Linked DNA regions of Ramlibacter pinisoli. The protein of the gene in region 2 interacts with the protein of the main gene of each other region in a pairwise test. Links are inferred from orthologs where the notes say so. Each region holds a gene or a part of one and is shown on either strand. Other genes may lie near its edges.

The links.
Region 1: the proteins of ribD (region 2) and accC interact in binary tests that used the Escherichia coli proteins (3 or more experiments, as listed by UniProt). The link is inferred for Ramlibacter pinisoli from one-to-one orthologs.

The regions. Positions count from the first base shown.
Region 1 is NZ_WSEL01000009.1:1,843,019-1,858,038, forward strand. Bases 11,163-14,084 are described here. They hold accC (acetyl-CoA carboxylase biotin carboxylase subunit), read right to left. Parts: upstream 13,338-14,084; coding sequence 11,988-13,337; downstream 11,163-11,987. Other genes in these bases: prmA (50S ribosomal protein L11 methyltransferase), read right to left, coding at 11,163-11,971; accB (acetyl-CoA carboxylase biotin carboxyl carrier protein), read right to left, coding at 13,359-13,808; GON04_RS23275 (TlpA disulfide reductase family protein), read right to left, coding at 13,938-14,084. Also shown: fused isobutyryl-CoA mutase/GTPase IcmF, read left to right, coding at 1-1,759; GON04_RS23215 (ABC transporter ATP-binding protein), read left to right, coding at 1,914-2,708; GON04_RS23220 (ABC transporter ATP-binding protein), read left to right, coding at 2,794-3,498; GON04_RS23225 (ABC transporter substrate-binding protein), read left to right, coding at 3,529-4,728; GON04_RS23230 (branched-chain amino acid ABC transporter permease), read left to right, coding at 4,794-5,678; GON04_RS23235 (branched-chain amino acid ABC transporter permease), read left to right, coding at 5,765-6,706; GON04_RS23240 (MBL fold metallo-hydrolase), read right to left, coding at 6,713-8,167; GON04_RS23245 (SDR family oxidoreductase), read left to right, coding at 8,297-9,064; GON04_RS23250 (carbohydrate kinase family protein), read right to left, coding at 9,078-9,974; GON04_RS23255 (DUF3426 domain-containing protein), read right to left, coding at 10,006-11,043; more of prmA, read right to left, coding at 11,087-11,162; more of GON04_RS23275, read right to left, coding at 14,085-14,486; GON04_RS23280 (hypothetical protein), read right to left, coding at 14,473-15,020. UniProt on the Escherichia coli protein: This protein is a component of the acetyl coenzyme A carboxylase complex; first, biotin carboxylase catalyzes the carboxylation of the carrier protein and then the transcarboxylase transfers the carboxyl group to form malonyl-CoA.
Region 2 is NZ_WSEL01000003.1:427,784-442,818, forward strand. The notes cover bases 5,544-8,480. They hold ribD (bifunctional diaminohydroxyphosphoribosylaminopyrimidine deaminase/5-amino-6-(5-phosphoribosylamino)uracil reductase RibD), read left to right. Parts: upstream 5,544-6,428; coding sequence 6,429-7,532; downstream 7,533-8,480. Other genes in these bases: GON04_RS03235 (GspH/FimT family pseudopilin), read right to left, coding at 5,544-5,867; GON04_RS03240 (type IV pilin protein), read right to left, coding at 5,876-6,313; GON04_RS03250 (riboflavin synthase), read left to right, coding at 7,711-8,340; ribBA (bifunctional 3,4-dihydroxy-2-butanone-4-phosphate synthase/GTP cyclohydrolase II), read left to right, coding at 8,337-8,480. Outside these bases: GON04_RS03215 (PilC/PilY family type IV pilus protein), read right to left, coding at 1-3,127; GON04_RS03220 (PilX N-terminal domain-containing pilus assembly protein), read right to left, coding at 3,162-3,698; GON04_RS03225 (PilW family protein), read right to left, coding at 3,695-4,801; type IV pilus modification protein PilV, read right to left, coding at 4,807-5,388; more of GON04_RS03235, read right to left, coding at 5,388-5,543; more of ribBA, read left to right, coding at 8,481-9,464; ribH (6,7-dimethyl-8-ribityllumazine synthase), read left to right, coding at 9,473-9,937; transcription antitermination factor NusB, read left to right, coding at 9,934-10,467; GON04_RS03270 (pyridoxal phosphate-dependent aminotransferase), read left to right, coding at 10,464-11,648; GON04_RS03275 (YbgC/FadM family acyl-CoA thioesterase), read left to right, coding at 11,672-12,049; protein TolQ, read left to right, coding at 12,046-12,756; GON04_RS03285 (biopolymer transporter ExbD), read left to right, coding at 12,758-13,183; cell envelope integrity protein TolA, read left to right, coding at 13,189-14,073; GON04_RS03295 (alpha/beta hydrolase), read right to left, coding at 14,095-14,910; dnaE (DNA polymerase III subunit alpha), read right to left, coding at 14,945-15,035. UniProt on the Escherichia coli protein: Converts 2,5-diamino-6-(ribosylamino)-4(3h)-pyrimidinone 5'-phosphate into 5-amino-6-(ribosylamino)-2,4(1h,3h)-pyrimidinedione 5'-phosphate.

The DNA.
Region 1 (15,020 bases), on a different replicon or contig from region 2:
TGCGCTGCACCTGCTGCAGCAGTGGCCCGACATGCAGCGGGCCTACGCCGGCGACGAATACGTGGTGAAGATCCGCGACAAGGAAATCCGCACCGCGCTCACCACCAAGTCCCTCTCCGGCACCACCATCCGCAAGGTGGCCCTGCCGGCCTACGAGGACCACGGCGAGATCCTGAAGTGGCTGATGCTGGACAACGTGCCCGGCAGCTTTCCGTACACCGCCGGCACCTTCGCCTTCAAGCGAGAGAACGAGGACCCGACCCGCATGTTCGCGGGCGAGGGTGACGCCTTCCGCACCAACCGCCGCTTCAAGCTGCTCTCCGAGGGCATGCCGGCCAAGCGCCTGTCGACCGCCTTCGACTCGGTCACGCTGTACGGCAACGACCCGGCCGAGCGCCCCGACATCTACGGCAAGGTCGGCAACTCCGGCGTGTCCATCGCGACGCTGGAGGACATGGAAGTGCTGTACTCCGGGTTCGACCTGTGCAGCCCCAGCACCTCGGTGTCGATGACCATCAACGGCCCGGCGCCGACCATCCTGGCCATGTTCATGAACACGGCCATCGACCAGCAGCTGGAGAAGTTCCGCACCGACAACGGCCGCGAGCCCACCGCCACCGAGGCCGCCAAGGTGCGCGAATGGGTGCTGGCCAACGTGCGCGGCACGGTGCAGGCCGACATCCTCAAGGAAGACCAGGGGCAGAACACCTGCATCTTCTCGACCGAGTTCAGCCTCAAGGTGATGGGCGACATCGCCCAGTACTTCGTGCACCACAACGTGCGCAACTTCTATTCGGTGTCCATCTCCGGCTACCACATCGCGGAGGCCGGGGCCAACCCCATCAGCCAGCTGGCGTTCACGCTGTCCAACGGGTTCACGCTGGTCGAGGCCTACCTCGCCCGCGGGATGCACATCGACGACTTCGCCCCCAACCTGTCGTTCTTCTTCTCCAACGGCATGGACCCGGAGTACACCGTGATGGGGCGCGTGGCGCGGCGCATCTGGGCGGTGGCGATGAAGGACAAGTACGGCGCCAACGAGCGCAGCCAGAAGCTCAAGTACCACATCCAGACGTCGGGGCGCAGCCTGCACGCGCAGGAGATCCAGTTCAACGACATCCGCACCACCCTGCAGGCGCTGATCGCCATCTACGACAACTGCAATTCGCTGCACACCAACGCGTTCGACGAGGCCATCACCACGCCCACCGAGGACAGCGTGCGGCGCGCCATGGCCATCCAGCTCATCATCAACCGGGAGTGGGGGCTGGCCAAGAACGAGAACCCCAACCAGGGCGCCTTCATCATGGAAGAGCTGACCGAACTGGTCGAGGAGGCCGTCCTGGCCGAGTTCGAGCGCATCGCCGAACGCGGTGGCGTGCTGGGCGCGATGGAGACGGGCTACCAGCGCGGCAAGATCCAGGACGAGAGCATGCACTACGAGATGCTCAAGCACACCGGCGAGTTGCCCATCGTCGGCGTCAACACCTTCCGCAACCCGCACGGCGACACCGTGCTGGAGAAGCTGGAGCTGGCCCGCTCGACCGAGGACGAGAAGCTGGGCCAGCTGCGCCGGCTGCAGGACTTCCAGTCCCGCAACGCGACGGCGGCGCCGGCCATGCTGCAGCGCCTGCAGCAGGCCGTCATCGACAACGGCAACGTGTTCGAGGTGCTGATGGATGCGGTGCGCGTGTGCTCGCTCGGGCAGATCACGAACGCCCTGTTCGAGGTCGGCGGCCAGTACCGGCGCAACATGTGACCCGTGCTCCGGGCCGCCCATCGTCAGGCTCCTGACAGCCTGGGCGACCTCTTGCCCCAGGGCACCGCAGGGCCACGCAGAATTACCTAGGGGGTTCCCCGCTACCGCGCTGCAACACGGGTACTAGCATCCCGGCTTCGGGCGTGCCGTGGGCATGCCAACAGGAGTGCGTGCCTTGGCAGCGGAGATCATCCTCGAGACCAAAGGGCTGACGAAGGAGTTCAAGGGCTTCGTCGCCGTGAACGGCGTGGACCTGCAGGTCCGCCGCGGCGACATCCACGCCCTGATCGGCCCCAACGGCGCCGGCAAGACGACCTTCTTCAACCTGCTGACCAAGTTCCTGCCGCCCACCCGCGGCACCATCACCTACCTGGGCAGCGACATCACCAACGAGCGGCCGGCGCAGACCGCCCGCCGCGGCATCGTCCGCTCGTTCCAGATCTCCGCCGTGTTCCCGCACATGACCGTGCTGGAGAACGTGCGCGCCGCCCTGCAGCGCAACCTCGGCACCTCGTTCCATTTCTGGAAGCCCGAACGGTCGCTGTTCCACCTGCATGAGCGCGCCCGCGCCCTGCTGGGCGAAGTCGACCTCTCCGCCTTCGCCGACGAGCTCACCGTGAACCTGCCTTACGGCCGCAAGCGGGCGCTGGAGCTGGCCACCACGATGGCGCTGGAGCCGGACCTGATGCTGCTCGACGAGCCCACCCAGGGCATGGGCCACGAGGACGTCAGCCGCGTCACGCAGCTGATCAAGAAGGTCTCGGCCGGCCGCACCATCCTGATGGTCGAACACAACATGAACGTCGTGTCGTCGATCGCCGACCGCATCACGGTGCTGCAGCGCGGTGCCGTCATCGCCGACGGCCCCTACGCCGAGGTGTCGCGCAATCCCCAGGTCATCGAGGCCTACATGGGCGCCGCCGACGCCGAACTGCAGGGGGCGCACTGAATGCCGGCCCCCACGCTGGCGGCTGCGCCGCTGCACTGCCCCCGAAGGGGCCCATGCCTCCTGGAGGCGGCTCGCCGGAGGCATGATGGCAAGTGAGTTCCTGCGCATCGAGAACCTGAACGCCTGGTACGGCGAGTCGCACGTCCTGCACGGCGTGAACATGTCGGTCGGCGAAGGCGAAGTGGTCTCCCTCCTGGGCCGCAACGGCGCCGGACGCACCACCACCATGCGTGCCATCGTGGGCCTGACCGGCCGCCGCACCGGGTCGATCCGCATCCAGGGCCGCGAGGCGATCGGATTGCCGCCGCACAAGGTGGCGCGCCTGGGCGTGGGCTACTGCCCCGAGGAACGGGGCATCTTCGCCAGCCTGTCGGCCGAGGAGAACCTGCTGCTGCCGCCCAGCGTGGGCCCCGGCGGCATGAGCGTCGCCGAGATCTACGGCATGTTCCCCAACCTGAAGGAGCGCGCCGCGAGCCCCGGCACGCGCCTGTCGGGGGGCGAACAGCAGATGCTGGCCGTGGCGCGCATCCTGCGCACCGGGGCGCGGCTGCTGCTGCTGGACGAGATCTCCGAGGGCCTGGCCCCGGTCATCGTGCAGAAGCTGGCCGAGATGATCCGCACGCTCAAGGCCAAGGGCTACACCATCGTGCTGGTCGAGCAGAACTTCCGCTTCGCCGCCCCCCTGGCCGACCGCTTCTACGTCATGGAGCACGGCAAGATCGTGCGCGAGTTCGCGCAACACCAGCTGCGGGACAACATGTCCATGCTGCAGGAATATCTCGGCGTCTAGCGCCACCGCTTTTTTCCAAGGAGACCTTCCATGAAGTTCAAGACCCTCGTTGCAGCCATGGCCCTGGGCCTGGGCAGCCTGGCCGCGACGGCGCAGAACAACGGCCCGGTCCGCATCGGGTTCATCACCGACATGTCCAGCCTGTACGCGGACATCGACGGCCCGGCCGGCGCCGAGATGATCAAGTGGGCGGTGCAGGATTTCGGCGGGAAGGTGCTCAACCGCCCGATCGAGGTGCTCACCGCCGACCACCAGAACAAGGCGGACGTCGCCGCCTCCAAGGCGCGCGAGTGGATCGACAGCCAGAACCTGGCCCTGCTGATCGGCGGCACCAGCTCCGGCACCAACCTGGCCATGGCGGGCATCGCCAAGGAGAAGAAGCGCCCCTTCATCTCCATCGGCGCCGGCTCCGCCCGCCTGACCAACGAGGACTGCACGCCCTACACCATCCACTACGCCTACGACACCGTGGCGCTGGCCAAGGTGGGCGGCAACGCGCTGGTCAAGGGCGGCGCCAAGAAGTGGTACTTCCTGACCGCCGACTACGCCTTCGGCCACTCGCTGGAAGCCGATGCCACCACCGTGGTCAAGGCCAACGGCGGCACCGTGGTCGGCTCGGTCAAGCACCCGCTGAACGCCTCCGACTTCTCGTCCTTCCTGCTGCAGGCCCAGGGCTCCAAGGCCGACATCCTGGCCATGGCCAACGCCGGCGGCGACACCATCAACGCCATGAAGGCGGCCAAGGAATTCGGCATCACCAAGAGCATGAAGGTGGCCGGCCTGCTGGTGTTCATCAACGACGTGCACTCGATCGGCGTCGCCAACGCCGAAGGCCTGCAGGTCGCCGACAGCTGGTACTGGAACCAGGACGACGATTCGCGCAAGTTCGCCAAGCGCTTCTTCGACAAGTACAAGCGCATGCCGTCCAGCCTGCAGGCGGCCGACTACTCGGCGACCACCAACTACCTGAAGGCCGTCCAGGCCGCCGGCACGACGGACACCGACAAGGTGATGTCGACCCTGCGCGGGATGAAGTTCAACGACTTCTATCACAAGAACGGCACCATCCGCGCCGACGGCCGCATGCTCCACGACATGTACCTGTTCCAGGTCAAGTCGGCCAAGGAGTCGAACACGCCGTGGGACTACTACAAGCTGGTGGCCAAGGTGCCCGGCGAGCAGGCGTTCACGACCCCCGCCGAGTCGAAGTGCTCGCTGCTGAAGAAGTAAGGAAGCAAACCTGAACGACGGTGGGCGGGCTCCCCCCGCCCACCTCCAGACGAGCACACGCCGCCATGGAAATCTTCGGCATTCCCCACCAGGCCTTCCTGGGCCAGCTCATGCTGGGCCTGGTCAACGGCGCCTTCTACGCGATGCTCAGTCTCGGGCTGGCCGTCATCTTCGGCCTGCTCGACATCGTGAACTTCGCGCACGGGGCCCTCTACATGGTCGGCGCCTTCGCGGCCTGGATCATGCTGGACAAGTGGGGCGTGGGCTACTGGTGGGCGCTGCTCCTGGCGCCCCTTCTCGTCGGCGCGTTCGGCGTGGTGATCGAGCGACTGCTCCTCAAGAGGCTGTACGGGCTCGACCCCCTGTACGGACTGCTGCTCACGTTCGGCCTCGCCCTCATCCTCGAAGGCGCCTTCCGCAAGGAATATGGCGTCTCCGGCCAGTCCTATTCCGTCCCGGAAGCCCTGGCGGGCGCCACCAACCTCGGTTTCATGATCCTGCCCAACTACCGGGCCTGGGTCGTGGTCGCGTCGGTGGCGGTGTGCCTGGCCACCTGGTTCATCATCGAGCGCACCCGCCTGGGTGCCTACCTGCGCGCGGGCACCGAGAACGCCAAGCTGGTGCAGGCGTTCGGCGTCAACGTGCCCCTGATGGTGTCCCTCACCTACGGCGCGGGCGCCGCCCTGGCGGGCCTGGCCGGCGTGCTGGCCGCCCCGGTGATCCAGGTGACGCCGCTGATGGGCTCCAACCTCATCATCGTCGTGTTCGCCGTCGTGGTGATCGGCGGCATGGGTTCCATCCTGGGTTCCGTCATCACCGGCCTCGGACTGGGCATCGTCGAAGGCTTCACGCGCGTGTTCTATCCTGAAGCCTCCAACATCGTCGTGTTCGTGATCATGGCCATCGTCCTGATGCTGCGACCCGCCGGCCTGTTCGGCAAGGAGGCCTGATGACCCCACCCTCCACCTCGGTCACCACCGCCGGCGAGCTGCCGATCGAGCCAGCGAACGCGGCGATCGCCCGCCACGGCGGCGGCATGAGCAGGACCGTCCGCCTGACCTACCTCGCGCTGCTGGCGCTGGCCGTGCTGGCGCCGTTCATCGGCCTGTACCCGGTCTTCGTGATGAAGCTGCTGTGTTTCGCGCTGTTCGCCTGCGCGTTCAACCTGCTGCTCGGCTTCACCGGCCTGCTGTCGTTCGGCCATGCTGCCTTCTTCGGCACGGCCGCCTACGTCACCGGCTGGTTCGTCAAGGTCCAGGGCTGGACCCCCGAACTGGGCGTGCTGGCCGGGGTGGTCTTCGCCGCCCTGCTCGGCCTGGTGTTCGGGCTGGTCGCCATCCGGCGCCAGGGCATCTACTTCGCCATGATCACGCTGGCCCTGTCGCAGATGGTGTTCTTCGTCTGCCTGCAGGCCCCGTTCACCGGCGGCGAGGACGGCCTGCAGGGCGTGGCGCGGGGCAACCTGTTCGGCGTGCTGCCGCTGGGTGACGACCACGTCATGTACTACGTGGTGCTGGCCGTGTTCCTGGCCTGCTTCCTGGGCATCCTGCGCATCGTCACGTCGCCCTTCGGCCAGGTGCTGAAGATGATCCGCGAGAACGAGCCGCGCGCCATCTCGCTCGGCTACGAGGTCGACCGCTACAAGCTGCTCGCCTTCATCCTGTCCGCCTCGCTGGCGGGCCTGGCCGGCTCGATGAAGACGCTGGTGATGAAGTTCGCCACCCTGTCCGACGTGCACTGGTCCATGTCCGGCGAGGTGATCCTGATGTCGCTGCTGGGCGGCGTGGGCACCTTCTTCGGTCCGGTGCTCGGGGGCGGCATCGTGATCGCCCTGCAGGACATGCTGGCCGACAAGGTCGGCGAGTGGGTGACGGTGATCATCGGCGTGATCTTCGTGCTGTGCGTGCTCGCCTTCCGCAAGGGCGTGGTCGGCGAACTGCTGGCCTGGCGCGAGCGCCGCCGCGCCCGCGCCGGCTGAACCGCGTCAGCGGCGGCCTGCGGCGGCCCTCAGTTCCGCGATCGGTACCACGCGGCCGTGCAGCGGCAGGATGCGGTCGACGTCCAGCCGCAGCCGCTCCACGTTGTCCAGCATGTTCACGTTGTTGGCGTTCGGCTGCGCCGGCGGCGGCGCACCGGCAGGGCCCGGCGTGTAGGCATCGGCTTCCACCAGCAGGCGCTCGCGCGGCAGCCAGGCGAGCATGAAACCCTGGGCGTGCACGCTGCCGTCGATCATCATCACTTCCAGGGTGCGGGTCCCATCCGTGAAGGTGCGCTTGCCCGACACGCCTTCGATGCGGACCGGCCGGCCGGAGCGGGCCAGTGCGTCGGGCGCAATGGCGTTGGGCGTGGCGAATGCCTGCGCGAACCAGGGCCTGGCCAGCTCGCTGGTCACCAGGGTGGCGCCATCCGCGGCCGCCGTGCGCAGCCCGCCGGAATGGTCGAAATGGTGGTGCGAGTTGATGACGTACCGGACCGGCTTGTTCGGCACCAGCTGCTTGGCCGCGGTCAGGACCGCCTGCGTGCGGGCGTCGTACAGCGGGCTCTCGATCAGGATCAGGTGATCGGCCATCTCGACCAGCACGCTGTTGTGCGAGCCGCCGGCCAGGAACCACACGCCCTCGGCCACCTTCTCGGAGGTGGCCCGCTCCACGAAGCCGGGAACCGCCGCGGGCACCTCGATCGCGGGCACCGTGTTGGCCTGGACCTGGGTCACCTGCAGGTCCAGCACCGGCGACCCACCCTGGGTCTGGCGGATGCGGGCCGGGAACTTGACGCCGCCGAAGTCCCGGTAGTCCTCGTAGGTCGTCACGGTCGGCGTGTCGCCCGTCACCGGATTCGGCTGCACGGAGTCGACCCGCTCCACCAGCCCGCTCTCGCCGATGACGGCAGTGGCCCGGAACCGGTTCGGCTCGGTGAAGCTCACCAGCGTCTTGCCGCCCTCCACGCGCGTGGTGGCGTTGTTGCGCTGGGCGGCACGCAGCACGCCATGGGGCGACGTCCAGAGGTCATGGATCCGGCCGTCGGCCGTCAGGGGCGCGGCGGTGGCAGTGGTGCCAGCCAGGTTCCAGGCCTGGGTGCCGCGCAACAGGCCGGTGGCGCGCTGTTCGCCCGTTCCCATCAGCGGCAAGGCACCGCCGCCGTTGGGCTCGGCGCGGGTGCGGGCGAACTCCTCGCGGAACGCCGCATTCTGGTAGTCGTAGACCCGCGAGAAACTGGAATAGGTGATGCGCGGCCAGGGATCGCCCGGCCGGTAGGCCTGGCCGAAGATGCCGCCGCTGCCGCTGCCGCTGAATTGCAGCGAGCGCACCTGGGCGGAGCCCATCGCGGCCTCGGCGCGTTTCAGCGCCGCCTGCGGATCCGGCGGCGCCGAGGCGCAGGCGGCCAGCAATGCGGCGATGGCCGGGACGGGAAGCCCGAGGGCCAGGATTCTTCTTCGCATGGTCGTCTCCTTTGGGTGGGCAATCGGCCCGGCCCCATGCTAGTGAGTGTTCGACCACGATGTCGTCCGGGTGATTGGCGGCCGAGCTGCCATCCGCCAGACTTGGCGCCACCCCAACCGGAGACTCCCATGAAGGATCTGTTCTCGCTGCAGGGCCGCGTGGCCCTGGTGACCGGCGGCTCGCGCGGCATCGGCCGGATGATCGCCGCCGGCTTCCTGCACCACGGCGCCAAGGTCTACATCACGGCGCGCAAGGCTGCGGCCTGCGACGAGGCGGCCGAGCAGCTGTCGGCCATCGGCCCCTGCGTCTCGCTGCCCTGCGACGTGTCCACGGTGGAGGCGGCGCGCGCCCTGGCCGCCGAGATCGCGAGCCGCGAGCCCGCGCTCGACATCCTGGTCAACAACGCCGGCGCCGCCTGGGGAGAAGCCTTCGACACCTTCCCCGAGAAGGGCTGGGACAAGGTGCTGGACTTGAACCTGAAGACGCCCTTCTTCCTCACCCAGGCCCTGCACGCCCAGCTGAAGGCTGCCGCGCGCACGCGGCCGGCCAAGGTGATCAACATCGCGTCGATCGACGGCATCTCGGTGAACCAGTGGGAGACCTACTCCTATGCCGCCAGCAAGGCCGGCCTGATCCACCTGACGCGCCGGCTGGCCCTGCGGCTGGCGCAGGACAACATCGTGGTGAGCGGCATCGCCCCCGGGCCGTTCGCCTCCGAGATGAACAAGGATGCGCGCGACCATGGCGAGGACGTGGCGCGGCGGGTGCCGGTCGGCCGCATCGGCCAGCCCGAGGACATGGCCGGGGCCGCCGTGTTCCTGGCGTCCCGGGCCGGCGACTACGTCGTCGGCGACACGCTGGTGGTCGACGGCGGCGTGACGAACGCGCGCGGCTGAGCGCCGCCGCCGCTCAGGCGGCTGGCTGGTCGAAGCGCCAGTTCTGCGGGCCGCGGCTGGCGATCTTCACCGCGCCGACGCGGTTGCCCAGTTCGGCGCAGCGTGCCAGCGGCCAGCCCTGCTCCAGGCCGTGCAGCAGCGCGCCGCGCCAGGCATCGCCGCAACCGGTGGGATCGACGACGGCCGCGGCCTTCACCGCCGGCACGTGCGTCTTCTCGCCGTCCACCCAGACGTCGCACCCCTCGCCGCCGAGCGTGACGACGAGGCCGCGCACCTTGCGCGAGATCCCGGCCGCGTCCCAGCCGGTGCGCTCCATCAGCATCTTGCCCTCGTAGTCGTTGACGGTGACCCAGCTGGCCTGGTCGATGAAGGCCGCCAGCTCGCGGCCGTCGAACATCGGCAGGCCCTGGCCCGGATCGAACACGAACGGGATGCCGGCCGCCGCGAACTGCTCGGCATGCTGCAGCATGGCATCGCGGCCGTCGGGAGAGATGATGCCGAGCTTGATGTCGGGCCGCGCGGCGATGTGGGTGACGTGTGCCTGCATCATCGCGCCGGGATGGAAGGCCGTGATCTGGTTGTTGTCCAGGTCGGTCATGATCATCGCCTGCGCCGTGTAGGTGCCTTCCACCTGGCGGACGAACTCGGTGCTGATGGACAGCTCGCGCAGGCGATCGAGGTAGCCCGCGCCATCGGTGCCCACGGTCGCCATCGGCAGCGGCGTGCCGCCCAGCAGCTTGAGGCTGTAGGCGATGTTGCCCGCGCAGCCGCCGAAGTCGCGCCGCAGTTGCGGCACCAGGAACGAGACGTTCAGGATGTGGAGCTGGTCGGGCAGGATCTGCTGCGAGAAGCGGCCCTCGAAGTTCATGATGGTGTCGAACGCAAGCGACCCGCAGATGACGGCTGCCATGGAAGAAGTCTCGTGGTGAAGGTGGGATGGATCAGGGATAGAAGGCCAGCAGCCGGTAGCCGGCCACGCGTGCCGCGCTGGCACCGCCGACGGCGATGGCCACCGAGGCCGACCAGTCGGCGGCCGCGGCGATGGTGTCTGCCGGGGCGCCGAGCTCGCCCGGCGTGAGCACGCGGCGCAGCAGCGGCTGGTCCTGCGAATCGGTGAGTGTGAGTTCCAGTGCCGGCACGGCGACCGGCGCCTGGGCCTGGTTCTTCAGCGTGACGCTCAGGCGATAGGTGTCCGGCCGCAGCTTGGTGAAGCCGCTGCTGTCGATGGCGATGGCCTCGATGCGGCGCGGCGGACCGACGCGGCAGCCGAGTGGCCGGCACAGCCGCTCGAGCAGCGGCAGCGCCTGCGGGTCCAGGGCCGCCAGGCGGTCGCGCTCGTGGACGGCGACCTGCGCCGCCAGCAGGCCGGCCAGCGCCAGCGATCCCAGCACCAGGGCCACGCGCACCGCGGGCCGGCGCCAGAACGCCTTGCGCCGCGCATCGCGCACGAACGTCACGTCCTCCAGCGGCAGGTCTTCGGCCTCGTCCGGCTCGCGGTGATCCTGTGCATCCAGTGCGTCCTGCGCGTCCAGGTCCACGGCGGCCGCATCGGCCTCCTCCCGCACCAGGTGCAGGGGCAGGTAACCGTGCTCCTCGGGGGACAGGGACGACGGGCCGAAGCCGGACGGTGCGTGCCAGGGCGTGAGCGACGGGCCGGCGGACGGCAGCTGCGCCTCCGGATGCGTCTGCAGGTCCGGCGCCGGGTCGGCCTGCTGATCGGGGCCCGTCGTGCTGGCTTCGGTGGTCGGCGCGTGAGCGACGGCGGCTCGCTCGGCGTCTGGAGCGGCATCGACCACGGCCCCGGGTGCCGCCGCGGCAACCGGCTGTGCCGGCAGCACCGCATCCGGCTGCATGTGGGCGGCGGCATCGAACACCTCCGCGCAGTGCCCGCAGCGCACCCAGCCTTCGGAGATCTTCAGTTGGTCGGGGACCACCCTGAACATCGTTCCGCAGGCCGGGCAGCCGGTGATCATGCTCATGAGCCGGGCATTGTAGGGAACCGGCGCCGCGCGCCCGGGCGGCTCACAGCCGCGCCGTCATCAGGATCCAGCCTTCGTCCTGGTCGGCGACCGACAGGCTGGCATAGGGCGCGTACGCGCGCTGCAGTTCCTCCGCCTGGCGCTCGAGGATGCCAGCCAGCACCAGGTGGCCCGGCGGCTGGACCAGCCCGCACAGCAGCGGCGCCAGCACCTTCAGCGGCGTGGCCAGGATGTTGGCCAGCACCACGTCGTAGCGGCCCTGCACGGCGTCGGGCAGGCCGACGACGCCCAGCCCGGTGCCATTGGCCTGCGCGTTGTCCAGCGTCGAGCGCACCGCCGCCTCGTCGATGTCGACCGCGTCGACCCGGCCGGCGCCCACCTTGGCGGCACCGATGGCCAGGATGCCGGAGCCGCAGCCGTAATCCAGCACTGTGCGTCCCTTCAGCGGCTGGCGCGCGATCCAGCGCAGACACATCCGCGTGGTGGGGTGCGTGCCCGTGCCGAAGGCCAGGCCGGGATCGAGGCGGATGACCGTCGTCGCCTGGGCCGGCGGTTCGTGCCAGGTCGGCACGATCCAGAACTCGGGCGTGATCTCCACCGGCGCGAATTGCGACTGCGTCAGGCGCACCCAGTCCTGCTCGGCGACCTCCTCGATGCCGGCGACCTGCGCACCGGCGAAGAAGTCCTGCGCCTGCAGCAGGACCTGCGCTTCCTCGGCCGCTTCCCGGGTGGGGAACAGCGCCAGGACCCGCGACCGCTGCCAGCCTTCCTTGGGCGGCGGCATGCCGGGCTCGCCGAACAGGGCCTGTTCGGCCGGGGTCTGGGCGTCGGCGTCCTCGACCGACACGCTCAGGGCGTCCAGCGCCTCGAGCGCGTCGCTCAGCGCCTCGACCTGGTGTTCGCCACAGAGCAGGCGCAACTCGTACATGGGTGCCCGGACCGGATCAGCGCTTGTGCTGCGACAGCCACTGCTCCAGGTAGTGGATGTTGGTGCCGCCCTGCATGAACTTGGCGTCCACCATCAGCTCGCGGTGCAGCGGGATGTTGGTGTTGATGCCCTCGACCACCGTCTCCAGCAGCGCGGTGCGCATGCGTGCCAGCGCCTGGTCGCGCGTGTCGCCGTGCACGATGATCTTGCCGACCATCGAGTCGTAGTTGGGGGGCACGAAGTAGTTGTTGTAGACGTGCGAATCGACGCGCACGCCCGGCCCGCCCGGGGCATGCCACAGCGTGATGCGACCGGGCGACGGGGTGAAGTTGTACGGGTCCTCGGCGTTGACGCGGCACTCGATGGCATGGCCGCGCAGCGCGATGTCGCGCTGCACGAAAGGCAGCTTCTCGCCGGCCGCCACCATGATCTGCGTCTTCACGATGTCGATGCCCGTGACGAGTTCGGTCACCGGGTGCTCGACCTGCACCCGCGTGTTCATCTCGATGAAGTAGAACTCGCCGTTCTCGTACAGGAACTCGAACGTCCCCGCGCCGCGGTAGCCGATCTTCTTGCAGGCCGCCGCGCAGCGCTCGCCGATGCGGTCGATCAGCTTGCGCGGGATGCCCGGCGCCGGCGCTTCCTCGATGATCTTCTGGTGGCGGCGCTGCATCGAGCAGTCGCGCTCGCCCAGGTAGACGGCGTTGCGGTGCTTGTCCGCCAGGATCTGGATCTCGATGTGGCGCGGGTTCTGGAGGAACTTCTCCATGTACACCGCCGGATTGCCAAAGGCGGCGCCCGCCTCCGCCTTGGTCATCTGGACCGCGTTGATCAGCGCGGCTTCCGTGTGCACCACGCGCATGCCGCGGCCGCCGCCGCCGCCCGCCGCCTTGATGATGACGGGGTAGCCGACGGTGCGCGCCGTGCGCCGGATGACCGCCGGATCGTCCGGCAGTTCGCCCTCGGAGCCGGGCACGCAGGGCACGCCGGCCTTGATCATGGCCTGCTTGGCCGACACCTTGTCGCCCATGATGCGGATCGACTCGGGCGTGGGGCCGATGAACTGGAAGCCGCTCTTTTCCACCCGCTCGGCGAAATCGGCGTTTTCCGACAGGAAGCCATAGCCGGGGTGGATGGCCTCGGCGTCGGTGACCTCGGCGGCCGAAATGATGGCCGGCATGTTGAGGTAGCTCTGTGCCGAAGCGGCCGGCCCGATGCAGACCGCCTCCTCTGCCAGCTTGACGTACTTGGCCTCGCGGTCGGCTTCCGAATAGACCATCACGGCCTTGATGCCCAGTTCGCGGCAGGCCCGCTGCACCCGGAGGGCAATCTCGCCGCGGTTGGCGATCAGGATCTTCTTGAACATGAGTGAGCGCTTACCGGATCGTCACTCGATGATGAACAGGGGCTGTCCGTACTCCACGGCCTGGCCGTTCTCGCACAGGATCTTGGACACGGTGCCCGACTTGTCGGCCTCGATCTCGTTGAGGATCTTCATCGCCTCGATGATGCAGATCGTGTCGCCTTCCTTGACCTGGCTGCCGACCTCGACGAACGACTTCGCGCCCGGGCTGGACGCGCGGTAGAACGTGCCCACCATCGGCGACTTGACGGCATGGCCGGTCGGTGCCTGCGGGGCGGGCGCGGCCGGCGCGAGCGCCGGCGCGGCCGATGCCGGCATCGCCGGTGCCATCGCGACGGGTGCCGCGGCATGCTGCACGACGGCCGTGCCGCCCTTGACGATGCGGACTTTTCCCTCCGCTTCCGTGATCTCCAGTTCGGAGACGTTCGACTCCGAGACCAGGTCGATCAGGGTCTTCAATTTGCGCAAGTCCATGGTGGCTCCAGCCGCATTTCTTGTTAAGGTCGGCGAATTTACCGCAATTTGCAGCGATTTTTACTTTTCTTCGCTGAAGAGCGCGCCCGTCGGGGCGTCGGCAGGTAAAGCCGGGAGCCGTGTCGCGTCTCAGGCTGCCGCTGCCCAGCGCGATAGGTCGCCCGGGGCGACCTTCCCCATTCTACGCTCGCGCACTTTCCCATCCGGCTTCAGCACGACGGTGAAGGGCAGCCCACCGGCCGAATTGCCCAGGGACTTGCCCAGGTCGGTGCCCTCGAGCCCCGCCAGCCCGATCGGAAAGCTGACTGGCGTCGCGGCCAGGAACTTGCGCACGGCGCTGGGCTGATCGATCGCCAAGCCGACGACTTGCCAGCCGTTGGCAGCGTGTTCGCGCGCGAAACGGTCGAGCATGGGGAGTTCTTCGACGCAGGGCGGACACCAGGTGGCCCAGAAGTTGACCAGGAGCGGCTTGCCGCGCAGGGCCGCCATGGTCAACGGCTGGCCGGCTGGCGTGTCGAAGGTCAGCCCCCACAGCGCCGAGGCGTCCCCTTGGGCCTGCGGCTCGCGGCGCCAGAACGCGACGCCGGCCCCCGCGGCCGCGGCCACGACACCGACACCGGCCGCCAGGAGAAGGGAGCGCCGGGACGTCAGGGGAGCCGTGGATTCAGTGGTCGACATGGGCAGCATTGTCGACGAGGGCACGCACCGCCGCCATGTCCCCGCGCGGAACCCGACCCCGCGCATCGCGCCGGAGCGCACCGCGCAAGTCGTCGTGGTCGTGGATCAGGAGGTGGACGCCGATGGTCTCGCCGAGCTCCGGGCTGCGGCTGGACAGGCTCAGCGCCTCGACCGGTGCACCCTGGAAGCCCGGAACCGTCCTGGCCTCGTAGTCGACGCCCTTGTCGATCAGCGCGATCTCGGCCGACTTGGAGTCATCGCAGAACAACTGCAGGTAGATGTCGGACAGCCGGGTCGCCGTTCCATGCCAGACCGCGCCGGCCAGGTGGGGCCTGAACTCGGCCAGCCGCTCCATCCAGGTCAGCGCCAGCCGGCGCAGGGCAGCCAGTTCGACGGGCTGCGTGTCGGCGCAGAACAGTGCGATGTACTCGCGCACCGCTTCCTCGATCACGTCGTTGTCCGGCAACGCCGCCCGCACAGGCAGGCCCAGCTGCCGGACGGCGCGCCGCTTGGCCGGACCGTATTCCAGGCCTT
Region 2 (15,035 bases):
CGCCGTAGAAGGCCACGATGCCGCGGGTGTCGCCGTAGTTGACCACCAGGGGGCGGGAATGCAGCACGTCGCCGTGGATCGAACCGCGCACCGTGATGCCGCTGCCCGGCCCGTTCTCGTCGCCCTCGCTGTCGAGGCCGCGAACCCACTTGATGACGGTGTCGCGATCGGGCGGCGAGGTCGAGCTGTACGCCTGCATGTTGGCGCCCGTGGCCTGCCGGGCCGGCGTGACGGCGATCTGGTAGGTGAACGTCGTGCAGTTCAGCAGACTGGTGCAGGTGATCGGGTACGAGCCCAGGTACTCGCTTTCGTCAGTGTAGGGCCCGCTGACCGCCGCGACGGTGATCATGTCCCCGGTCAGGAACGGGTTCGTCGGCGCCGTGACGGTGACGAGGCCATTCGCGTCGCGCGCCACCGAGATCGCGTTGACCGAGCCGCCGCCGATACCGACTGTCGTGCCGCCGGGCACGGTTGCCGGGGTTGCGGGAAGCGGAACGGAGTAGGTGAACGAGGTGCACGGAGCCGTGCACGAGATGGTGGCGTTGGTGCTGGTGAATCCGGCCGTGGTCGAGGCGATCGAGATCGTGTCGCCATTGGCGAAGAAGTTCGACGGTGCCCCGGTCACCCGGATCGTGGCGCTGGCGGCGTTGTTGTCCCGGGCCAGGTTGACGGCCTGCGTGCCGGTCGACCTCGTGACGGTCGGGCTGGTATTCAGGTTGGTGTTGGTGTTGCCCGTTGCGCTGATGCGGAACTGCGTCGGACCGACATAGGTGATGCTGTAGGTCCCGTCCACCGTCTTGGTATTGGCGATCGTGACCGTCTGGCCGTCATGCAGTAGGTGGTTGGCGCCGGTCGTGACGGTGTAGACGGCGACCTGGTTGTTACCGCTCTGGCCGTTCGTGGAATATTGCGTCAGGCTGGCGATCGGGGTGGCGTTCCCGGCGACGTAGGCGGCCGTTCCCGTGGCGGAGAGTCCCGTGGGCAGGGTCAGCGAATAGGAGAACGACAGTCGGTCGGGCGACACCGCGGTGATGACAGCCGAGGAACTGTAGCCGGTGATGTTGTTGCTGAACTGGACCGTGTCGCCGGCGTTGAACGTGTGGGCCGACGACGTCGTGACGGTCACCGTGTCGGTGGCACTGGCGCTGCCGGCGGCCGTGTTCGCGGTGCGCGTGATGCTGGAGACACCGAACGGGTTGCTCCCCTGCTTGCTGACCTGGTAGGTGCCGAGGGCCGGAGTCCTCGGCGTGTCCGGAAGGCCGGTGATGGTGAACGTCGTCGAGCTGTTCACGGTCGTCGCGGTCAGCGTCTGCGTGACGTTGTAGGCGGCCTGGTCCACGTTCTTGACCGTCACGGTCGATCCGACGGTGAACCCGTGGCGGCCCGACGTGGTGACCAGCGCCGTCGTGCCGGTGCGGTAGATGGAGGAAATGCGCACCGAGTTGTCGCTGCCGAACGCATTGGCGGGGATGCCGGCGTTGGCGGTCGAGAACTCGTTGGCTGCCGCGGTCAGGTTGTTGCTGCAGCTGGTCCCGCTCGGGCAGTAGGTGTAGAGGCGGCGCGGGTTGGTGCCGCTGGCCATCGCGCCGGCGAAGGTGGCCGTCAGGTTCTCCTTGCGCAGTTGCTGGGCGACACCGCCCTTTTCGACCACCTCGCCATCGGGCGAGTCGTAGGTGCTGGCCGGGGTGCCCTTGGCGTCGTTGACCCAGAAGCCGCCGGTGGTCGTGTCATCGGGCGCAGTGCTGGTGTCCTTGGTGGTCCAGTAGCTCACGGCGGTGGGGGACAGGAAGCCGGTGCCGGCCGAGCTGATGGCCGGGTTGCCGTTCTTGTCGCCCATCACCAGGTTGCCGCCGGCGCCGGGCACCAGCTTGTATTGCTTCAGGTTGCCCATCCAGCGCGGCAGGCCGTCGGCATCGGGGCGGAACATGCCCAGGAAGATCTGGTTCAGGTAGGTGCCCTGCGCGTTCACCGACACCGGCAGCGAGGCCGACGAGAACACGCTGTTGACCGCCTGGACTTCGTTGAGGATCTTCAGGATGGCCTCGGACAGGCCGGAGGCGTCGCTGGTCTGGAAATACTTGCCGCCGCCATACCTTGCCATGCTCGACAGCAGGGCCGGGTAGTCGGCCTTTCGGCAGGTCGGGCTGGTGATGCCGATGGTGTAGGTGATGACGTTCTGCGTGCCGGTCTGGACATTGCTGCCGGCGTCCTGCTGGAACATCAGCCGGGCCCATTCGTCGGCCCAGTTCGACGACCAGTCGCTCGCGCTGTTGGCGGCCGGCATGCTGGCGGAGCCGCAGGTCGACTGCTCGAAGACGACCGTCGTCGCGATCTTGTTCTTCTGTGCGGTGCTGGCGTTGACCCGCGCATCCGCCATCGAGTAGTTGCTGGTGCCGCCATCGGCGCCGGGCGAGGGATTCTCGGCCGGCGGCGTCTTGTCGGTGTTGGCGATGTAGATGATGAAGTTGCGCTGGCATCCGGCCGACAGCAGGGAGGTGCCGTAGTCGGTGCCCGACATGCCCACCTTGCCGTTGAAGTAGGCCCAGGCCTCCTGCATCGCCGTGCCGGTGGCGGCCGAGTTGACCTTCACGCTGAAGTTGTTGGCGTCGCTGTTGTTGCCCTGGGCGTTCCAGGTCTTGATGAACTCGACGAAGCTGGCCTTGTTCGAGCGGCCGTAGGTCGCGTTCGTGGTCGACGTCATCGGGGTCAGCTTGCGCAGCAGGCAGCCGCCGGAGCCGGAGGCGTTGCACTTCTCGTGGAAGGCCTTGTCGGTGCCGGCGCGGGTGTCTGAACCGTAGCCGTTGCCGTTGCTCACCATCAGGCCGATGTTGACGGACCCGTCGGGCAGCGAGTTGATGGCGTCGACCAGGGCGCACTGCAGCATGCCGGCCGACTTGCTGGCCCCCATCGACGGGGCGGTTGCCGTGCCGGTGTAGGCGGAGCAGCCCGCACCGCTGGCGGTGGCGTCGAAATCGGCGCCGTTGTCCAGGATGAACAGCACGTTGGGCGTGCCCGACGTCCCGCTGTTGTCGACGTAGATGTCGGTGTCCTCCGCGTGCAGCGAGGCGGAGAAGCCCGCCAGCACCAGCGACAGGACGACCAGGAAGGCTTGCATACTTTTTTTCATGACGGCTCCCGCCCGCGGGTTGTGCCCGCAGTGTTCATGGACATTCCACCTGCGCACCGACGCGCACGGAGGCTCCCTGCAGCATCGACACCTGCGCGCCGGACTTGGCGTCGGTCAGCGAGGCGGCCACGTCCCACTGCTGGTCCTTGCAGGCGCTCGGCGTGGTGGTGAGCGTGCCGGACGACGTCACCAGCTTGTCGGTGTCGGTCGCCTCGAAGCACACCTGGTCGTTGGTCTTGGTCGGGTCCAGGTCGCTGGTGGGCACGTTCTTGGTGAAGATGCAGCCGGGCTTGGTAATGGCCACCGTGTAGGTCATGCCGCCGGTGTTGACGGACACCGTGGGCTGGGCGGCGATGGCGCTGATGTCGGTGGCGGCGGCCATCGTGGTGACGGTGCTTTCCAGCGCCACCTGGGCGGCGGCCGAGGCCTCGGTCTCCGCCTGCGCGTTGCCGGCGATCTTCAGGTTGATGTTGCCGAAGCGGATGGCCGAGACGACCAGCAGGCTCAGCACGACGAGCATGACCAGCGCGACGACGAGCGTCATGCCGGACTGGGAATGGCGGCGGTTCACGAGACCCTCCGGGCGCTGGGATTGACCAGGCGGACCGACTGCACGAAGACGTGCCGCTTGTAGCCCTGGTCGGCGGTGGCAGGCGTGACGGTGCCCGCCGTGCCGAGGGGATAGGTCTTGGTGTCGGTGAAGCCGGGCGTCTTGTCGGTGCTGCGCGCCAGCAGGTAGACCTTGGCGGTCATGACGTCGGGCCAGGTGTCCTTGGTCAGCGCCGAACCGCTGACGTCTGTGCCGTCGGGGGAGCCGTTGGCATCGGTGTCGACGCCGTAGTCCACCTGCAGGTTCTCGATGCCTTCGGCGATGGTGACCGTGTTCCAGCTGGCGAGGCCGCCGGCCACCGTGAGCTCGACCATCTTCAGGGTCGGGATCGGGTTGCCACCGTCACCGGCGGCGCAGCTGCCGCCCGATTGCACGCTGCACTGGCTGATGTAATAGATGTGCACCACGACCTTGCGGAAGCTGGCCGGCGTGGTCAGGTCCTTCTTCAGGAGGGGGAAATTGGTGGAGTTGGAGGCCGAGGCGCCGGCATGGAGCCGCGAGTCGAACGACTTGGTGGCCAGCACCAGGCCGGTCTGGACGTACAGCTGGCCGTTCACCATCTTCGCCAGGTCGGGCGCGCCGGCCGTTTCCAGGCTGCTGGTGTCCGGATCGGCGTGGCGGACCACCAGGATGTCGGTGTTGGGCGCCACGTCGCTCAGGCAGGACGCCACCTGGGAGTTGCCGGGCACCGTTCCCGAAGTGACGGGTGTCGTCGTGCTTCCCACGTTGTAGCCCTGCACGTGCAGGGCGATGGCGGACGCGACGTCCGCCTCGGTGGTGCTGCAAGGGTCGGGAAGCGCCGCGGGCGCCGACGGCGCGGTGGTGAGCTCCCCCCAGTAGCCGGCCATCTGCAGGTCGTCGGCCATCGCGCGCACAGCATAGCGGCCGTTCTCGATCAGGCGGCCGGCGCGCTCGACCTCGGCGCGGTTGCTGCTCTGGTCGGCGATCAGCGTCGCGAGCGCGGCGACAATCAGCATGCCGAGCGCGATCGAGACCATGAACTCGATCAGCGTCAGGCCGCGCTGGCCGCGCCGGCGGTTGCCGTGATGGTGGGTGTGTCGCATGGGATTCAGCTCGCGGTGCCCGGCAGGACGGTGACGCTCACGGCCCGGCGCTGGGCGTCGTCGGTGCCGTAGGAGCCGGTGCCGCAGGTGATGCCGGCCGGCGGCGCCCCCGCGGCCTGCACGCCCTGCCACGCCACGCTGACCTGGAACACGCCGGTGGTGGCGTTCTTGGTGATGCAGCCGCGGGCGCCCAGGATGGCGCCGACGCTGTTCGCGCCCGACAGTTCGGCGCTGCCCAGCAGCAGGTTGCGCCACTCGTTCAGGTCGCTCAGGGCCCGGACCTGGCGGGCGTCGGTGTTGGGCAGGGCGCAGCCGGGGGTGGCCGTGAGGACGGCGCTGCTCGTGCCCACCGTGGCGGCCGGGACGTAGCAGTCGGCGGCGGTGGCGTTGGTGCCGATGCGCGCCACCATGTCCTGCACCAGCAGCAGCGCCTGCACGCGCTGGTAGGACTCGAGCTGGGCGCGCTGGCTCTGGACCATGACGCCGATGAGCCCCAGCAGGCCGACCATCAGGATGATGAGCGACACCAGGACCTCGATCAGGGTGGCGCCTTGCTGGCGCCGACGGGCGGCGGTGGGGCATTGCATCAGCAGTTCCTGGAGGTGGTGTTGGGCACTCCGCTCACGTTGATGGACACGCAGCGCACCGAACTGGTGTTGCCGCCGCTGAACTGGAACGTGAGGGTGGAGGCGATGCGGCCGTTGCCCTGGTACACGACGCTGGCCGTGGGATCCGGGGTGGTGGTGACCGTCACGCCGCCGAGCGCCTGCTGGGTGGCCAGGGTGGCCCCCCCGCCGGTCACGGTCCAGCCGGTGGTCCAGCCGGTGCCGACCGGGGCAATGGTCACCGTGGTGTTGCGCTTGATCGCCTCGCTGCGGGCCACCAGCAGCGCGGTGGCGAAATCGGACCCGGCCGTCTTCACGCGCTGGGTCTCCATGAAGTTGCGGAACGACGGGATGCCGATGCCCAGCATCAGGGCGAGCAGGCTCACCACCACCATCAGCTCGATGAGCGTGAAGCCCCGCTGTCGGGGGTGACCGGATGGGAGGGTGGACGGCAGGGTCATGGCGGCTGTCACCAGCAGGTGGTCGAGCCGCCCGAGGCGCCCTTGGCGCCCGCGTTGGTCAGCGTCAGCGTGCCGCAGGTGGCGTCGTTGACCGTCTGCGGCGCCCTGGGGGCGGCGGTGACGGTCCAGGCCGGCGACGTGTCGGAGGTGACGGTGATGGTGTAGTAGCCGGACACGTCGGTGCCCAGGGTGATGCCCAGGCCGGACAGGTCGGTGGAGGAACCCGCCGGGCTCGGGTAGTAGCTGCGCGAATTGAGCATGTACTGCTCCTGGCGGCTGCCCACGTTGTGCATGACGGCCTGCGCCGCGGCGCGCCGGCCCTTGGCCAGGTACTTGGTGTACGAGGGGAACGCCACCGCGGCCAGGATGCCGATGACGGCCACGGTGATCATCAGCTCGATGAGCGTGAAGCCACGCAGCCTGTTCTTCCCCGTGATCCTGGTCATGCCTTCCCCCTCCATTGCGGCAGGCTGAACCATAGCGAGGCCGCGCCGCTGCGCCATCTCCGACCGACGACCGGCACCGCCCGGGGGCCAAGTGGCATCGCCGACAATCGCCCGCATGGACGTTTCGACCCCGATGCGACAGGCGCTCGCCCTGGCCGGACAGGCGGTGGGCCTGACCGAGCCCAATCCGCGCGTCGGCTGCGTGCTGGTGGGAGCCGATGGCGCGGTGCTCGGGCAAGGCCACACCCAGCGCGCCGGCGGCCCGCACGCCGAGATCGTGGCGCTGCGCGACGCCGCCGCGGCCGGGCGCGACGTCCGGGGCGCGACCGCCTACGTCACGCTGGAGCCCTGCTCCCACCACGGCCGCACCGGCCCGTGCTGCGACGCCCTGGTGGCCGCCGGCATCGCCCGCGTCGTGGCCAGCTGCACCGACCCCAATCCGCTGGTGGCGGGCCAAGGCTTCGGGCGCCTGCGCGCCGCCGGCGTGGCCGTCGAGACCGGCGACGGCGGCGCGGCCTCCCGGGAGCTGAACCTGGGGTTCTTCAGCCGGATGGTGCGCGGCACGCCCTGGGTGCGGCTCAAGGTCGCGGCCTCGCTGGACGGAAAGACCGCGCTGGACGATGGCCGCAGCCAGTGGATCACCGGCGAGGCGGCCCGCGCCGACGGCCACGCCTGGCGGGCGCGGGCGACGGCGGTGCTCACGGGCATCGGCACCGTGCTGCAGGACGACCCCCGGCTCGACGTGCGGCTGGCGCCGGCCGAGCGCCAACCCGACCTCGCCGTGGTCGACAGCCGCCTGGAGCTGCCCCCGACGGCGCGCCTGTTCCTGCCCGGGCGCCGGCTGTGGGTCTACACCGCGCAGCCCGATGCGGCGCGCCGCGCGGAACTGGAGGCCCGGGGCGCCGAGGTGATCGCCCTGCCCGGCCCCGGTGGCAAGGTCGACCTGGCCGCCATGCTGCGCGACCTGGCCCGCCGCGAAGTCAACGAACTGCACGTGGAGGCCGGCTTCAAGCTCAATGGCTCGCTGGTGCGCGAAGGCCTGGTCGATGAGGTGCTGGCCTACCTGGCCCCCAAGCTGATCGGCCAGGGACAGGGCGTGGCCAGCTTCGGCCCGCTGCCCGCGCTGGACGCCGCTCTTCCCCTGCGCTTCCTGACCACCGACCGCATCGGCGACGACCTGCGCGTCATCGCGCGGGTGGCCGGCCGGGACGTGTTCTGAGGCCGCCGCTGGCTCCCGTCCGCAGAACCCCCCAAAATTCGCGGAAGTCCCCAAAGACATCCATCCAACGGATTCTTTGGCGCCGTTCGCGCCCTCTGGCGTCTACTGCGTCCGGGTGTCCGCTCCCGCATTCAACCCCGCTCCGGAGCGGCCGACCCGAACCTGCGAAAATGCGCGGATGTTCACCGGAATCATCACCGGCGTGGGGCGCATCGCCGCCGTCCACGACCTCGGGGCCAGTTCCCACCACGGCAAGCGCCTCACGGTCGAGGCGCCCGCGGGCTACCTGGACGACGTGGGCCTGGGGGACAGCATCGCGCTCAACGGCGCCTGCATGACCGTCACCACGCTCGACCCGGCCCGCCGCGTCTTCACTGTCGATGTCTCCGCCGAGTCGCTGGACAAGACCAGCGGCCTGGGCGACACCGGCCCCGTCAACCTGGAGAAGGCACTGCGCGCGCACGACCGCCTGGGCGGCCACATCGTGTCCGGCCACGTCGACGGCATCGGCACCGTGGTGCGCTTCGAGCCGGTGGGCGAGAGCCACGAACTGCGCATCCTCGCGCCGGCCTTCCTGGCCCGGTACCTGGCCTACAAGGGCTCGGTCACCGTCAACGGCGTGAGCCTCACCGTCAACGCCGTGCACGACACGGCACAAGGCTGCGAATTGAGCATCAACCTGATCCCGCACACGGTGGAGAACACCGCGCTGCACGCCCTGCGCACCGGCAGCCGCGTCAACCTCGAGATCGACCTCATCGCCCGCTACGTCGAGCGCATGCTGGCCGGCGCCAAGGTGCCCGCATGAGCCGCGCCACCAGCCCCGTGGCCATCTCGCCGGTGGAGGACATCGTCGCCGACATCCGTGCCGGCCGCATCGTGATCCTGGTCGACGAGGAAGACCGCGAGAACGAAGGCGACCTGGTGCTGGCCGCCGACCACGTCACGCCGGAAGCCGTCAACTTCATGGCCCGGTTCGGCCGCGGCCTGATCTGCCTGACCCTCACCCGCGACCGCTGCGAGCGGCTGCGCCTGCCGCCCATGGTGGCGCGCAACGGCACCAAGATGGGCACCGCCTTCACCGTCTCCATCGAGGCCGCCGAGGGCGTCACCACCGGCATCTCGGCGGCCGACCGGGCGCGCACCGTGCAAGCCGCCGTGGCCCGCGAGGCCCGCGCCGAGGACCTGGTGCAGCCCGGGCACATCTTCCCCCTGCAGGCGGTCGACGGCGGGGTGCTCATGCGCGCCGGCCACACCGAGGCCGGCTGCGACCTGGCCGGCATGGCCGGCCTGACGCCCGCCGCCGTCATCTGCGAGATCATGAAGGACGACGGCACCATGGCCCGCCTGCCGGACCTGCAGCTGTTCGCCGCCGAGCATGGCCTGAAGATCGGCACCATCGCCGACCTCATCGAGCATCGCAGCCGCCACGAGTCGCTGATCGAGAAGATCGGCTCGCGGCCCCTGCACACCAGCTTCGGCACCTTCACCGCCCATGCCTGGCGCGACAAGCCCAGCCAGGCCGTGCACCTGGCGCTGGTGGTCGGCCAGTGGCAGCGCGACGACATCGTCCCGGTCCGCGTGCACGAGCCCCTGTCGGTGCTCGACGCGCTGGAGACCGCGCGCCCCATGCACTCCTGGAGCCTCGATGCCAGCTTGCAGCACATCGCCCGCGCCGGCCAGGGCGTGGCCGTGCTGCTGAACTGCGGCGAATCGGCCGACCAGCTGGTCGCGCAGTTCGAAGGAACCGCCCGCGCCTCGCAGGCGCCCGAGCGCGGCCGCATGGACCTGCGCACCTACGGCGTCGGCGCGCAGATCCTGCGCGAGTGCGGCGTGCACCGCATGACCCTGCTGGGCACGCCGCGGCGGCTCCCCAGCATGGCGGGCTACGGCCTGGAAATCGCCGGCCACCTGGCCCCCACTTCCCACTGAGGACATCCATGTTCGGAGCAGAGAAAGGCAAGGCCGACCGGCTGGACGGCAAGGGCCTGTCCATCGGGGTCGTGCAGGCCCGGTTCAACGAATCCATCACCGACGCCCTGGCGCTGGCCTGCAAGTCGGAGCTGGTGCGCCTGGGCGTCGAGCCCGGCAGCATCGAGCACGTGCTGGTGCCCGGCGCGCTGGAGATCCCGCTGGCGCTGCAGGCGATGGCCGAGAAGGGTGGCTACGACGCCCTCATCGCCCTGGGCTGCGTGATCCGCGGCGAGACCTACCACTTTGAGCTGGTGGCCAACGAATCAGCCGCCGGTGTCACGCGCATCGCGCTCGACTACCAGCTGCCGGTGGCCAACGTCATTCTGACGACGGAGAACCTCGAGCAGGCCGTCGCCCGCCAGACCGACAAGGGCGTCGACGCCGCACGTGTCGTGGTCGAGATGGCCAACCTGCTGGAGCGCCTCGGATGAGCGACGAGCACCCCACCACCCCGCCCCGGCTGCCGGCCAAGGCCCCGGGCCGCACCGCCACCGGCGCCCGCAAGGCATCGGCCAAGTCGGCGCGCAGCCGGTCGCGCGAGTTCGCACTGCAGGCGCTCTACCAGCACATGGTGGGCGGCAACGACGTTGACGCCATCGACCGGTTCACCCGCGACCTGGCCGGCTTCCACAAGGCCGACTCGGTGCACTACGACGCCCTGCTGCACGGCTGCATCGAGCAGGCCGCCGCCCTCGACGCCCTGATCGTGCCGCTGCTGGACCGCAAGCTGGCCGAGATCTCGCCCATCGAGCACGCCGTCATGTGGATCGGCGCCTGGGAGTTCCAGCATGCCGCCGACGTGCCCTGGCGCGTGGTGCTCAACGAATGCATCGAGCTGGCCAAGGAGTTCGGCGGCACCGACGGCCACAAGTACGTCAACGCGGTGCTCAATGGCCTGGCGCCGCAACTGCGGCCCACCGAGGTCGAAGCCGACAAGGCCAGCGGAAAGGCGCGCGGATGAGGATCGCCCGGCGCGCCGAGAGGATCGAGCCGTTCTACGTCATGGAGGTGGCCAAGGCCGCCGCCCGGCTGGCCCGCGACGTCGCCCGCAGCGACCGGCCGATGGTGTTCCTCAACATCGGCGAGCCGGACTTCACGGCGCCGCCGCTGGTGCGGGAAGCAGCCGAACGCGCCGTGCGCGGCGGCGCCACGCAGTACACCCACGCCGTCGGACTGGAGCCGCTGCGGGCCGCCATCAGCGGCTGGTACCGGCAGCGCTTCGGGCTCGACGTCCCGGCACGGCGCATCGTGGTGACGGCCGGCGCGTCGGCGGCCCTCCAGCTGGCGTGCCTGGCGCTCATCGAGGCCGGCGACGAAGTCCTGATGCCCGACCCCAGCTATCCCTGCAACCGGCATTTCGTCAGCGCGGCCGAGGGCACGGCGGTGCTGGTGCCCACGACGGCGGCCGACCGGTTCCAGCTGTCGGCGGCGCAGGTGGAGACCCACTGGGGCCCGCGCACCCGCGGCGTGCTGCTGGCCTCGCCGTCCAACCCCACCGGCACGTCCATCGACCCGCAGGAGCTGCGCCGCATCCTGGACGTGGTGCGGGCCCGCGGCGGCATCGCCATCACCGACGAGATCTACCTGGGCCTGTCGCACGACGACCGCTACGGCCAGTCGGCCCTGGCGCTGGACGACCAGGTCATCAGCATCAACAGCTTCTCCAAGTACTTCAACATGACCGGCTGGCGCCTGGGCTGGATGGTCATGCCCGAGGAGCTGGTGCCCGTGGTGGAGCGATTGGCGCAGAACCTCTTCATCTGCGCCAGCACGGTCGCCCAGCACGCCGCCCTGGCCTGCTTCGAGCCCGACAGCATCGCCGAGTACGAGCGCCGCCGGGCCGCCTTCAAGGAGCGGCGCGACTGGTTCATCCCGGCCCTGGAGTCGGTCGGCCTGCCGGTGCCCGTGATGCCCGACGGCGCCTTCTATGCCTGGGCCGACTGCTCGGCCTGGTGCGACCGGCTCGGTTTGCCCGGCAGCTGGGAGCTGGCCTTCGAGATCATGGACAAGGCGCACGTCGCCGTGACGCCCGGGCGCGACTTCGGCACCGCCGACACGCACCGGTTCATCCGCTTCTCCACCGCGAGCAGCCTGGAGCACCTGCACGAGGCGGTGCGGCGGCTGCGCGCCATGGCCCCCTGATGGCGTTCGCGTTCCCGGTCCGCATCTACTGGGAAGACACCGATGCCGGCGGCATCGTCTTCTACGCCAACTACCTGAAGTTCTTCGAGCGCGCCCGCACCGAATGGCTGCGCTCGCTGGGCATCGAGCAGCGCCGGCTGCGCGAGACCACCGGGGGCATGTTCATCGTCGCCGACACCGCGCTGCGTTATCTGCAGCCAGCCCGGCTGGACGACGAACTTCTGGTCACGGCCGCGCTCCAAGAGGCAGGCCGGGCCACCCTGACCCTGTCGCAGCAAGCCCTGCGCCAGCCCGGCGGCGAGCTCCTCGCCGAAGGAACCATCCGCATCGGCTGGGTCGACGCTTCCACGCTGAGGCCTGCCAGAATCCCATCCATGATCCTCGAGACCCTGAACCGATGAACCAAGACCTGTCGATCCTGCAACTGGTACTGGGAGCCAGCTGGGTCGTCCAGCTCGTCATGCTGCTGCTGGTGGGCGTTTCCATTGCCAGCTGGGCCGCCATCTTCGGCAAGCTGTTCGCCCTCAAGCGCGTGCGGTCGCTCAACGATGCGTTCGAGCGCGACTTCTGGTCCGGCACCAGCCTCAACGAGCTGTTTTCGGCGGCGGCCCAGAACGCCAAGCGCGCCGGCCCCATGGAACGCATCTTCGCCAGCGGCATGCGCGAGTACCAGAAGCTGCGTGAACGCCGCATCCAGGACCCCGCCACCCTGCTCGACGGCGCCCGCCGCGCCATGCGGGCCAGCTACCAGCGCGAGGTCGACGCGGTCGAGTCGCACCTGTCGTTCCTGGCCTCGGTCGGCTCCGTGTCGCCCTACGTCGGGCTGTTCGGCACCGTCTGGGGGATCATGCATGCGTTCACCGGGCTGGCCAGCCTGCAGCAGGTGACGCTGGCGACCGTGGCTCCCGGCATCGCCGAGGCGCTGGTCGCCACCGCGATCGGCCTGTTCGCTGCCATTCCCGCCGTCGTCGCCTACAACCGCTTCGCGCGCGACATCGACCGGGTGGCCATCAAGCTGGAGACCTTCATCGAGGAGTTCTCCAACATCCTGCAGCGCAACTCTAGCTCCGGCACCATGACGACGACCGTTGCCGCCTCGAGGCTCTGACATGCCCGCCGTCGCCGCCCGCGGCCGAGGCCGCCGCACCATCAACGAGATCAACATGGTCCCGTTCATCGACGTCATGCTGGTGCTGCTGATCATCTTCATGGTCACGGCCCCGCTCATCACGCCCAGCCTCATCGACCTGCCCAGCGTGGGCAAGGCCAACCGCCAGCCCGACCAGAAGTTCGAGGTGGTGATCGGCAAGGACGAGAAGCTGGTGCTCAAGGCCGGCGACCAGTCCAAGTCGATTGGCCCGGCCGAGCTCGCCGCGGCGGTGCTCGCCGCCCAGGCCGGCAAGCCGGCCGGCTCCACCGCCGTCGTGATCAGCGCCGACCGCAACGTGAAATACGAGACCGTGGTGCGCGTGATGGACACCCTGCAGCGCGCGGGCGTGCAGCGCGTCGGACTGTCGGTGCAACTGGCCCGCTGATACCCATGTTCCACGCCGCCGCCGGTCGCCCCGAATTCCTGCCGCCGCCCGAGCCCGGGCTGCTTCGGTCGGTCACCCTGGCCCTGCTGGCACACGTGGTCCTGGTGCTGGCGCTCAGCTGGGGCATCCACTGGAAGCGCGACGACAACACGGTCGCCGTCGAGGCCGAGATCTGGTCGGCGGCCGTCCAGCAGGCCGCGCCCAAGCCGGTCGAGACACCGCCCACCCCCAAGGTGGACACCACGCCACCGCCACCGCCGCCCCCCGCGCCCACCCCGCCGCAGCAGCGCGACGCCGAGATCGCGATCGAGCGCGAGAAGGAGCGCCTGGCGCAGGAAAAGGCCCTCCAGCAGGAGCAGGCCCGCAAGGCCGCCGCCGAGGAGGCGGAGCGGCGCGAGGCGGCCGACCGCCGGCGCAAGCAGGAGGAGGCGCGCAAGGAGGAGGCGGCGAAGAAGGCCGCCGAAGAGCGCAAGCGCGCCGAGCAGACCGTGGCGCGCGAGAAGCGCGAGCAGGAAGAGCGCCTGGCCAAGCAGCGCGCCGAGAACCTCAAGCGCATCCAGGGCATGGCCGGCGCCACCGGCGTGCCGGGCTCCGAGGGCCTGGCGCTGCGCTCGTCCGGCCCGTCGGACAGCTACGGTGGCCGCATCCGGGCCAAGGTCCGGCCCAACATCGTGTTCTCCGACGACATCTCCGGCAACCCCAGCGCCGAAGTGCTGGTGCGGCTGGCGCCCGACGGCACCATCGTCGGCACGAAGATCCGCAAGGAGAGCGGCCAGAAGTCCTGGGACGACGCCGTGCTGCGCGCCCTGGCCCGCACCGAGGTGTTCCCCCGCGACGTCGACGGCCGCGTGCCGCCGGAAGTGGTGCTGGTGTTCCGGCCGCGCGACTAGCGAGGCCGGGGCAGTGGCCGTTCAGGACTTGCCGGCATCCAGCGCCAGTATCCACTCCAGCACCTGCGGCAGCGCCGCCTCCGGCACGCTGAAGTGGTCGCCGCCCACCTCGATGGTGCGGGTGAGCGGGTTGGCAGGCAGTCTGTCGACGTAGTAGCGCCGGGCGGCAGGGGTGAAGTTGTCCGCGCTGCCCAGCACCGTTAGCACCGGCACCGTCGCCGGGATGCGCGGCGCCGTGTTCCCCATCTCGGCGTCGCCGGTCGGGTCGAAGTAGGACAGGTAGGCCTTGGCGGTGGTGCGCACCGACAGGGTCCGGCCCTGGTTGTTGTCGTTGAAGCCGGCCTTCTCGTCGCCCTTGCCGGCCGCCACCATCGCGCGCGCCTCGTCCACGCTCTGTCGCACCGACACGAACCTCGGGTTGTCGTAGTACCCGCGCGGGACATGCCCTGGTGCCAGCAGGACCAGCGCCTGCACATCGCCGCCGCGCGCGGCATGGCTCATGGCCGCCGGCACGCCCATGCTGTGCCCCATGGCCACGATGCGCGTGGCGCCCTTCTTGCGCAACTCGGCCGCCAGGCCGGCCATCTCCTGCATCGCCAGGTCCCAGTCGCCATCGATGTAGCGCCGCTTCGACCACGGCATGTCCGTCGCCACGACCAGCAGGCCTGCATCTTCCAGCCTGGACTTCAGCAGCCGCGAGCCGGTCTCCTGCGCGGAACCTGTCTTGCCGTGCAGCAGCAGCACGCCCGTGCCTACAGCCGCCTGGGCCTTGGCCCCGCAGGCCAGCAACACGCCCACGGCGCCCAGCGCCTGCCGGCGATCCAGTCGATCGATCATGCCTGTCCCCTCCTCGCGCCGCGCGGGCGCCACCTCAGTCGTAGACGATCTGCGCCGCCCCGTTGTCGGCCTGCGCCATCCAGCTGGCCAGCGCCGCGTCGGTCGGGAAGAAGCGGGCCTGCTCG